DNA from 2 places in the Gluconobacter sp. Dm-73 genome. Region 1 is predicted to be linked to the other one. Evidence: riboswitches for the same ligand, from Rfam matches in the RefSeq annotation. Region 1 holds a riboswitch; the other holds the start of a gene.
The links. Region 1 has a riboswitch for thiamine pyrophosphate ahead of thiC (phosphomethylpyrimidine synthase ThiC). Riboswitches for the same ligand answer to the same signal wherever they lie in the genome.
Positions count from the first base shown of each region.

Region 1 (4,995 bases):
CGAAATGCTCCTTGATGATCACGGCACTGAATTTCCACGGATCAATGACCTGTTCGGCGGTCAGTCCTATCGCTTCGGCTATACAGCTCACTGGGGGCGGGACGTACGTTTTGGACCCGCCATGAAGCATGACATGATGAAGGGCACCACGGAAATCCATCATTACGGACCCGACCGCATGACGTTAGAGCCCATCTTCGTGCGCAAGCCAGAGGCACTTGCCGAAGATGAAGGCTGGATCATGTCTTATGTGTACGATGTGGCCCGAAATCTGAGCGATGTTGTTATTCTGGATGCTCAGGATTTTACTGGGGAGCCTGTCGCTACAATACGCCTGCCGGTCCGGGTGCCGTTTGGCTTTCACGGCGAATGGATCGCCGACGACACTCTGCCATCTCCTGCGGCCTGAAACAGATACGCACCATTTTCTGGTGCGTATCTGGTCTCTACAGATTAAAGAACCGGGCGCATCAGGCCGTTCTGAGAGCCCGGAAGTTTCTTATAAACCACGTCACGAATTGCCGGGGGCGCCTCCGCAGGATTGCCAGCATGAAAAGGTGGCTGCGGATCATACTGCACAAGAAGCTGCACTTCCTGCGCGGCTTGCGCCCCACGGAGTTCAGCCGCGATCGCCAGACCGAAATCAATACCGGCCGTTACTCCGCCGCCACTCATGAAGCGTCCATCCTTCACAATCCGCGCAGGATCGGGAATGGCTTCATATTCTTTGAGGATGTTCAGAAATGCCCAATGACAGGCACTCCGCCGTCCCTTGAGAACCCCTGAAGCCGCAAGGATAATAGAGCCGGTACAGACGGAGGTTACATATCTCGCCGTCTCGGACAGACGCCGGACATGCCCCAGTGTCTCGGGCTTCATCATGGCCGAAAGATTCAGGGCGCCAGGCACGCAAATGACATCGACCTTGTCGATATCGGAAAGCTTTTCCGTTGGCCCGAAAACAATGCCCTTTTCCAGCGTGACGAAACCGCCCTCAGGACTGGCAAAACGAACATTCGTGTTGGGAATGCGCGACAGGATTTCGTTGGGGCCAGCAAAATCAAGAAGTGTTCCGTTCGGATAAATCGCAAACAGAAAATCTATAGGTTTTTCGGCTGTCCCCGACACAGCCGCCCGTGCGCTTTCCGGCAGAAGGCGCGTTGCCGCCGTTGCAGCAATCGCAGCGCCCCCCATGAGCATCATGCGCCGCCGTGCGCTCCCTGCCTCGGTCAATTCTTCCGGGAAGGTTTCATCGAAAATTTCAGGCATCTCCGTCTCCTCATGTCTCCTGCCCCATAGGGCTGGTTGCTGGACGGTCTTGAGACGTAATGCTCTGTGAGAATTTCCTAAAGGACCTATTTCCCTTGTTTTGCGCCATATGTGGATAGCAAGGCGATATGTCTTAAATAGAGGGAAATACGTCCTTTAGGTCATAATGCGTTTTGATAGGATCAACGGAAACGGTGATCGCGTCCGGGACGCCTGTCACGTTTTTCTAATATGGGGATCTGATATGAGACTTTCGGGAAAAACTGCCCTCATCACGGGCGGTACGAGCGGTATCGGCCTTGCGACTGCAAAGCGGTTTGTCGCAGAAGGAGCGCGCGTTGCCGTCACGGGGCGCGATGAAACCCGGTTTGCCGATGTGCATGCAGAACTGGGCGGAGAGGCGCTGGTTCTGGCGGCCGATGTGCGGTCTGTCGACGCCATGACCTCCGTTGCGGACAAGGTCCAGAAGGCATTCGGCGGCCTCGATATTCTGTTTGTGAACGCCGGTTACGTCATTCCGACACCCTTACAGTCAATTGGTGAACGTCAGTATGACGACGTCATGGATGTCAGTGTCAAAGGTGCCGTATTCACGATGCAGGCGGCACTCCCCGTACTGCGTGAGGGGGCATCCGTTATTCTGACGACCTCGTTTATCGACCAGACCGGCAAACATGCCCTGTCGCTGGTTGCAGCCGCCAAAGCGGCAGTCCGGTCTTTCGCGCGGAGCTGGTCCTATGAGCTGCTCGGTCGCAAAATCCGTGTCAACGCGGTCGCACCCGGCGGGATCGAAACGCCGCTTCTGAACAAGATCGGTCTTTCTGAAACCGAAGTGGAAGACTTTAAAACCCAGTTCGCTGCGAGCGTTCCTCTTGGACGCATGGGCCGGGCTGAAGAAATCGCCGCTGCAGTTCTCTACCTCGCAAGCGACGAATCCCAATATGTCGTCGGCACAGAACTGGTGGTCGATGGCGGTTGTTCGCAGCTTTGAAATACAGGATCGATCGCTTCAACGACTTTTTATCACCGGGACATTCGTCATGACATTTACAAAACCGTTCGCTTCTTTTCTCGGCGCCTCGATGGCGCTCGTTCTGCAATGCGCGCCTGCCATGGCAGCCAGCACGCAACCGTCGGATGCGGCTGCCGTAAAGGCTGTGACCGAGCAGTTCGCTGCCGATCTCGCCAAGGGCGATCTTCAGGCAATTTCGCGCCTCTACACTGATGACGCCAGACTGCTGCCCCCCAACGCAGACCCAATTTCCGGCCGGGCTGCCATTCTCGCTTATTTTGAGAAGACCTTGCGGCCTGATCTCGTTGGCGGTGCCACATTCGATCACTATGAGATTTATGGTGGTGAAAACGCTGCAACCAGCCTTTCTCAAATCAGGATGCTTGATACCAAAGGTCAGGTTATCGAGCGCGGCAAACAGACGATCGTTTTGCTCAAGCAGGATGGCAAATGGAAGATCCATCGAGATATGTGGTCAGATAATTCTCCCACTCATGCTGCAGAACCATAAGAGCACGGCAGACGCACTCTGCTCTTGATCTTCTGACGCTTCTCCAGCACTGTCGCTTCCTGTCAGGGGAGTCCCGCCTAGGGGACTGAGAGGCCAATTGGTGACGTCGGGAAACCGGCGCCACGGTGAGGCGACCCTTTGAACCTGACCCAGTTGATGCTGGCGTAGGAAGACCGGAGGGCATGTCCTTCTCGGGCCGATCTGGCCTTTTCCGTGTCCGTTAGGGCACTGGGGGCGGCGGCTCCCTTTCTGCCTCACGTTTCTTGGGTCTTTTCGAGTGCGCTTGAGGAGACACCACATGAACGCTTCCATTCCCGCTATTACGACCGGTCCTCTGCCGGCCTCCAGCAAAATCCATGTCCGTGGCGTGCATCACGACATCGCAGTGCCGCTGCGGCAGATTGCGGTTTCAGGTGAATGTCCGCTGAATGTCTATGACAGTTCAGGCCCTTATACCGATCCCGCCGTCAGCATCGACATCGCAAAGGGCCTGTCGGACAGCCGGGGCAACTGGCTTCGCGATCGTGGAGACGTGGAAGAGTACGAAGGGCGCACGATCACGGCAGCTGATAACGGTTTTGCACAGGGGGATCGTCTGACTCCGAGCTTTCCGCAGCAACGCCGTCCTCTGCGGGCTGTTGGAGACCGCGCGGTGACACAGATGGCCTATGCCCGTGCGGGGATCATCACGCCGGAAATGGAATTTGTCGCCATCCGCGAGAATATCGGCCGGACGGAAGCCCTGAAAGAGGCGCGCGACGGCGAGGATTTCGGAGCCAGCATCCCGGATTTCGTGACGCCGGAATTCGTGCGGCAGGAAATTGCCTCGGGTCGGGCCATCATTCCCGCCAACATCAATCATCGCGAACTCGAACCGATGATTATTGGCCGGAACTTCCTTGTGAAGATCAATGCCAATATCGGCAATTCGGCCGTGACGTCTTCGATGGAAGAAGAAGTCGAGAAAATGGTGTGGTCCATCCGCTGGGGCGCGGATACGGTCATGGATCTCTCGACGGGCCGTAACATTCACAACATCCGCGACTGGATCATCCGCAACGCACCCGTGCCGATCGGGACGGTTCCGCTCTATCAGGCGCTGGAGAAGGTCGGCGGAATTGCGGAAGACCTGACATGGGAAATTTTCCGCGACACACTGATCGAACAGGCGGAGCAGGGGGTGGATTATTTCACCATCCACGCCGGTGTCCGTCTGCACATGATCCCGCTGACGGCCCGCCGCGTGACGGGCATCGTTTCCCGCGGTGGCTCCATCATGGCAAAATGGTGCCTGCATCATCATCGCGAGAGCTTTCTGTATGAGCATTTCGATGAAATCTGCGATATCTGCCGCCGTTATGACGTGTCGTTCTCGCTGGGCGACGGCCTGCGCCCCGGTTCGATTGCAGATGCCAATGACGCCGCGCAGTTCGCAGAGCTGGAAACCCTTGGCGAACTGACAAAAATCGCCTGGGCGAAGGACTGTCAGGTCATGATCGAGGGGCCGGGCCATGTGTCGATGCACAAGATCAAGGCCAACATGGACAAGCAGCTAGAGCACTGCCATGAGGCACCGTTCTACACGCTTGGCCCACTAACGACCGATATTGCGCCGGGTTACGATCACATCACTTCTGCCATTGGTGCGGCCATGATCGGCTGGTTCGGCACGGCGATGCTCTGTTATGTGACGCCCAAGGAACATCTGGGCCTGCCGGACCGGAACGACGTCAAGACCGGCGTCATTACCTACAAGCTCGCGGCCCATGCGGCGGATCTGGCGAAGGGGCATCCGGGCGCGCAGATGCGTGACGATGCGCTGTCCCGCGCGCGGTTCGAGTTCCGGTGGGAAGACCAGTTCAATCTGGGGCTGGACCCCGATACGGCGCGATCCATGCATGACGAAACCCTCCCGAAAGAGGCGCATAAGGTCTCGCATTTCTGTTCGATGTGCGGGCCGAAATTCTGTTCGATGAAGATCTCCCATGACATCCGGGCGGAAGCGGAAAAGCAGGCTGGGATGGAAGAAATGGCCGGGAAGTTCCGGGAAGGCGGCGCGCTTTATGTACCCGTGACGGAACCGGCGGAATGATCCATTCCGTCCTGGGGGAGGGGGTTGCAGCGCTATGTTGCGCCACGGCCCTTTCCGACTGGGGTCTTGACGTGGAAGTCATCGTCCCGGAGGGCAGTCCAGAGGCGGCAT
Region 1 is NZ_JAERLW010000008.1:63,056-68,050, forward strand. It holds gene JK176_RS09935 (carotenoid oxygenase family protein) at 1-409, shown strand, start outside; gene JK176_RS09940 (DJ-1/PfpI family protein) at 454-1,269, opposite strand; gene JK176_RS09945 (SDR family oxidoreductase) at 1,514-2,260, shown strand; gene JK176_RS09950 (SgcJ/EcaC family oxidoreductase) at 2,238-2,792, shown strand; TPP riboswitch at 2,847-2,980, shown strand; gene thiC (phosphomethylpyrimidine synthase ThiC) at 3,091-4,884, shown strand; gene JK176_RS09960 (FAD-dependent oxidoreductase) at 4,881-4,995, shown strand, end outside.

Region 2 (4,995 bases), on a different contig from region 1:
TCAGCCAGATGTGTGATGAAGCGGTGTTCTTCCGCAAGGGCTGTTGCATCGCGCAGGCAATGATCGTGGCGTTTGAGGAAAACCTGGCTTTCATCTTCCAGAAGGACAACGCCCGTGGAGGAAAAGGGGCGTCGTCCGTGCCAGATGACCTGCCGCGCGGGGGAAGGAAGCGGAAAACGGGAGAGGACATCGTGGGCTTCGGCGTTCGACAGGGCGGGCCAGTCCCGTCTGCTTTCGGGACCATTGACGCCGAACTGTCCGGAAGCCTCCGCCATGCTCAGAACCCCGTCGAAGCGGTGAACAGGGCTGCAAACCCGCCACCGATGAAGTAGCTCGGGGCACTTCCGGCGATGGTGGTACCATACACGCCGGTCGTGTCTTTCGCATTCATGGTCGGGCTTGCCACGCCGGAAAGGTAGTGTTCGTTCGTGATGTTGATGAAGTTCATCCGCAGGGTCGGTTGATGCAGATGGATATGGTCCGAAAAGCGGTAGCCGATGGCGAGATCGCCGGTCGTGTGATCCGAAACGCGCTCGTCGTTCATGAAGGTCGCGTACTGGTGGCCGGTGTAATGCACGGTGGCGACGCCGAAGATATGCCCGTCATCGTAGCTCAGCCCGGCCGCGGCCTGAAGCGTCGGGCTGCGCACGGCGATGCGGCCACGGGTGCGCAGCAGGTCGCCGCCCGACATTAGGTCGTTGTCGATCGTGGCATGCAGGTACTCGCCCGAGACATAGGGGCTGAAATGATGCCAGGGGCGCAGACCGATTTCCACGTCCACGCCGCGTGAGGTCTGGCCACCCGCGTTCATCGTCGTGCTGACGACGGAGCCGTTCTGGACGGCCTGCGTGGAGATCTGGCGGTTGGTGAAGTTGTAGTTGAACAGCGTCAGGCTGCCGATGATCCAGCGTCCCGTGCGGCGGTATCCCAGCTCTTCGGAAAGGGAATATTCGTTGCGGACATCGGCCGATCCGGTTCCGTACATTTCGCCCGAAGAGGGGTCATAGGTGTTGTACAGCGCGCTCTGGTCCGGGGCGCGGAAATTGGTCGTGGCGTTGAAGAAGATCTGGTTTTCCGCGTCAATGCGCCAGCGCACGCCGAGGCGGGGCAGGGGCTCCATGCTGTTGGAGCCGACATGGTATTGCGGGCCCGGCATGCTGTTCGTGCCATCGCGGCTCATCATGACGGCCTTGAACCCGAGGTCGATGGCCAGATGGTCATGCAGCAGGGACATGTGGTCGCCGACGAATAGCGCGTTGGTCTGTGAAATAGTGTGAAAGCTGCCGCCCAGAAGGCGTTCGCCGTTGGACAGGCGGATCACGTCGCGGCCGTTTTGCGCCCAGATGTCCGGCGCATAGCCGTTGGTCTGGACCGCCGTGAAGGGCTGCTGCTCGTTGTCGTCACCGTAATCGTACCAGTACCCGAGGACGAAATCGTTCCAGCCGGTTTTGTAGTGAAGCGCGCTGGTAAAGCCCGAGCGGTAGCTGCGCTGGGTGTAATCCGCGCGGACGACGCCCACGCCGTCCTGCGCGCCGGGAAGGTTCAGCGTGTCGGACAGGGCCTGTGTGCCTTGGTAAAGCCCGGTTTCGGACAGGGTGCTTCCGCCCGGCCAGTTACCATATGCAAGCTGCGCGTAGGGTGTGACGTCCAGCGTCAGATGGTCGGTCAGCGTCAGATGGACCGGCGCGCCGCCGTAAAGCGTGCGCTCTCCGTCCCGCCACAGACGCCAGTAATTCGCGCCGTTTTCCGGATTGCTGCTGTCATAATGGGCCAGCAGGTTGTTCTGGCCTTTGATCCCGTCCGATTTCCATGTGTCCATCGTGGGTTCGGGATACCAGCTTGTGATGGTCGTGTTGAAGGTGCCGATGAGGCTGGCGCGGTTGCCCTGCCCCCATTCCTTGAGGAATTTGAAATCGACATGCTGCTTTTCGTCGCGTCCCGGTCCGCGCCAGTTGTCGGTCGCGCCGTGGGAGTAGGACACGAAGCCACGGATGCCGGTATGGGCGATGTCGCCGGTGTCGAGGCGGATGAATTCGCGGTTGGTGTTGTAGGATCCGTAAGACACGCTGGCGTCTCCACCTGCTTTTTTGGCGGGGTCGCGGAAGGTCAGGTTCATCAGGCCCCCGGCGGCGTTCAGGACCGGGCTGTCCAGATCGGCCGAGCCCTGCGACAGGGCGATTTCCTGATAGTTCTCACTGTCTGCGAACTGGCTAGGCGTGCCGGAATAGGCGGCGACGTCGTTCAGCGGCATGCCTTCGAGCACATAACCGATGGCGCTGTTATCGAGTCCGCGGACGGTGATGTCGGTATTGGGAGAAAATCCCATCGGGTCGGACGATGACACATTGGCGCCGGGCAGCATGGCGGCAAGCTGGAAGGCCGTGGCCATGGGAGCCTGTTTGGAAATGAAATCCTGACTGACCGTGCTGACGGATTTCACGCCGTCCTGCGGATGGATCAGCCCGCCTCCCGGCTGGTTTCCGGAAGCGGTGTCTGGAATTCGGTGGACGACAATATGCTCGGCAGGGCCAGATGCAGTGGCAGGGTGCTGTGCAGTCGCGGCTGAAGGGGCCGGGGCTGTGTGATGGGCTTGCGGTTTCCTCGTATCGGCCGCGTGGGCGACGGACAGGCAGACCGTGGTGCCGATCAGGGCGGGCAGGATGCCATGATACCGCAGGCGGGACGCAGCAGAGTCTCCGGGGTGTCCGTGGGCCATGATGGAAAACGCCTCGCCTGCAAGCAATGGGTGTTCAGCGCTGACAGGAAAGGGTCAAGCTGCTGGCTGGCGGGATCGTGAGAATGCGTCCGGCAGGCAGCGACCACCATCCCTCCGCCAGTGTGAACTGGATCAGGTTCAATGGGTCACTGCGCCCTATGACGAACAAGCGTCATGCCAGCAGAATCTCAGCCCCTTGCCGGGGCTCCCCACGGTGAAACCTCAGCAATCCTCCGGGGACGGAAAATTGTCAATATGAGCAGATTCTGTCAGGGCCGTGCAGGGGAAGTGTTGCAAACAATTTCGAGAGTATTCTTCATTCTTTATTAATAACGACATGTATAGTTTTCAAAAAACATCACGCCAGTGCCTGAACGGGGCGTGAGACCTGAGGTCAATAAAGGCGATCATGCTAAACTGGATTGAAAAAACGGCCTATGTTCGGCAGAAAATCAAGGTGCTGTTTGCGCTTCTTGTTCTGATCGCCGTAGTACAGTTTGTGGTCGAACAGCTTTGTGACCGTCTGTTTGTTCATTACCAGCATGAACAGATGCTGTCGCAGTGCATGGGGCTGCTGTTTCAGGTTGGACTGACACTTCTGATCGCCCGGTTCGCCATTCATGTGATTGCCGTGCCTTTCGAGCAGATTACCGCTGCGACGGAGAAGGTTGCGAGTGGCGCTCTCAACATCACCATTCCGTGCCTTCATCATCGTGACTGTGCGGGGCGGCTGGCACGCTCTCTCCAGTTGTTCCGGGAGAACAGTCAGAAGCAGTTGGCCCTTCAGGAAAATTCGGCGGAAGAAGCGCGCGATGCGGCGCAGATCCAGAAGGAACTGTCCGGCCGCAGCGAGCGGATTCGCCGTGTGCAGGATGAGACGATCGGAACCATCTGTGCCGGGCTGGAGATTGTGAAGGAAGGAGATCTGACCTTCATGTTCGGCGACGGTTTTCAGGACCGGTTCGAGGAATTCCGGCAGAATTTCAACACGCTCATCCAGATCTACCGGACGGCGATCGCCAAGATTTCCGATGCGACTTCCGTCATCGCTAACGGAACCGCCGAAATTGCCTCGGCTTCGACGGAACTGAGCGGACGGACGGAACGTCAGGCCATTACCCTGGCCCAGTCTGCCGCCTCCATTAACAGCATTACCCAGACGGTCGGCAAAACGGCGCGTTCTGCGGTGAGGGCGCGTGAAACGGCTCTTGAAACGCGGGGGCAGACGGTCGTGGTTTCGGAGATCATGCATTCGGCCAACCGGGCTATGGGCGAAATCCGGACGTCGTCACGACAGGTCGAGAGCATTCTGGGCCTGATTGAGGAAATCGCGTTCCAGACCAATCTTCTGTCGCTGAATGCCGGGATCGAAGCAGCCCGCGCGGGAGAGGCCGGTCAGGGTTTTGACGTTGTGGCCAAGGAAATCCGGGCGCTTGCGCAGCGCTCGGCCAAATCGGCGCAGGATATCCGCAACATCATCACGTCTTCGGGCCGACAGGTGGAAGAGGGTGTCCAGCTTGTCGGGGACGCGGACCGCTCGATGAAGGTCATCAGTGAGCATGTGGACGGCATCACGTTGCTGCTTGAAGACATTTCCCGCTCCACGACGGGTGAGGCCGAGAGTCTTGAGACGATCAACAAGGCCATCAACGAAATGGACCAGATGACGCAGCGCAATGCCGCAATGGTGGAAGAGGTCAATGTGGCCTGCCGGAATCTGAGCAACGAGGCGAAGGATCTGTTCGCCGAACTGTCCAAATTCCGTTTCAGCCCGGCACAGGCCGCAGGCAGGAGACCGGGGTCCATACCCCGTGAACTGGCTCCGGCGGGTTTCTGAGGCTTTTCAGGAAAGTGAAAGACGCATTTTCCTGACATGTCTCGACATCGGAGCCGATATTCCCGACACTGACGCCCATGGTTGTCAGTCCGCTCTTTCTTTCTGCGCTGAATGACGGGGCCTGCCCATGATGGGCGGGGCCTTCCGATCTCTGGGGCGGCGGAATTACCGCGTCTGGGCCATGGGGGCACTGGTTTCGAATATCGGAACCTGGATGCAGATGACGACGCAGGACTGGCTGGTCCTGACGGAACTCACCCGACATGACGCAACGGCAGTCGGGATTGTTACTGCGCTTCAGCTTGCGCCGCCGCTTCTCCTGATTTTCTGGACCGGAAAAATCGCTGACAGGGTAGAGAAACATCGCTTCCTGCTTCTGACACAGGCTGCTCTCGGTACACTGGCCATCGCACTCGGGGCTTTGGTGGTGACGGGGATGGTC
Region 2 is NZ_JAERLW010000003.1:147,784-152,778, reverse strand. It holds gene JK176_RS04070 (phosphotransferase enzyme family protein) at 1-275, opposite strand, end outside; gene JK176_RS04065 (TonB-dependent receptor) at 278-2,716, opposite strand; TPP riboswitch at 2,809-2,938, opposite strand; gene JK176_RS04060 (methyl-accepting chemotaxis protein) at 3,126-4,553, shown strand; gene JK176_RS04055 (MFS transporter) at 4,681-4,995, shown strand, end outside.
Region 2: it holds a riboswitch for thiamine pyrophosphate, as region 1 does, so the genes downstream of both, JK176_RS04065 (TonB-dependent receptor) here and thiC (phosphomethylpyrimidine synthase ThiC) in region 1, are expected to answer to the same signal.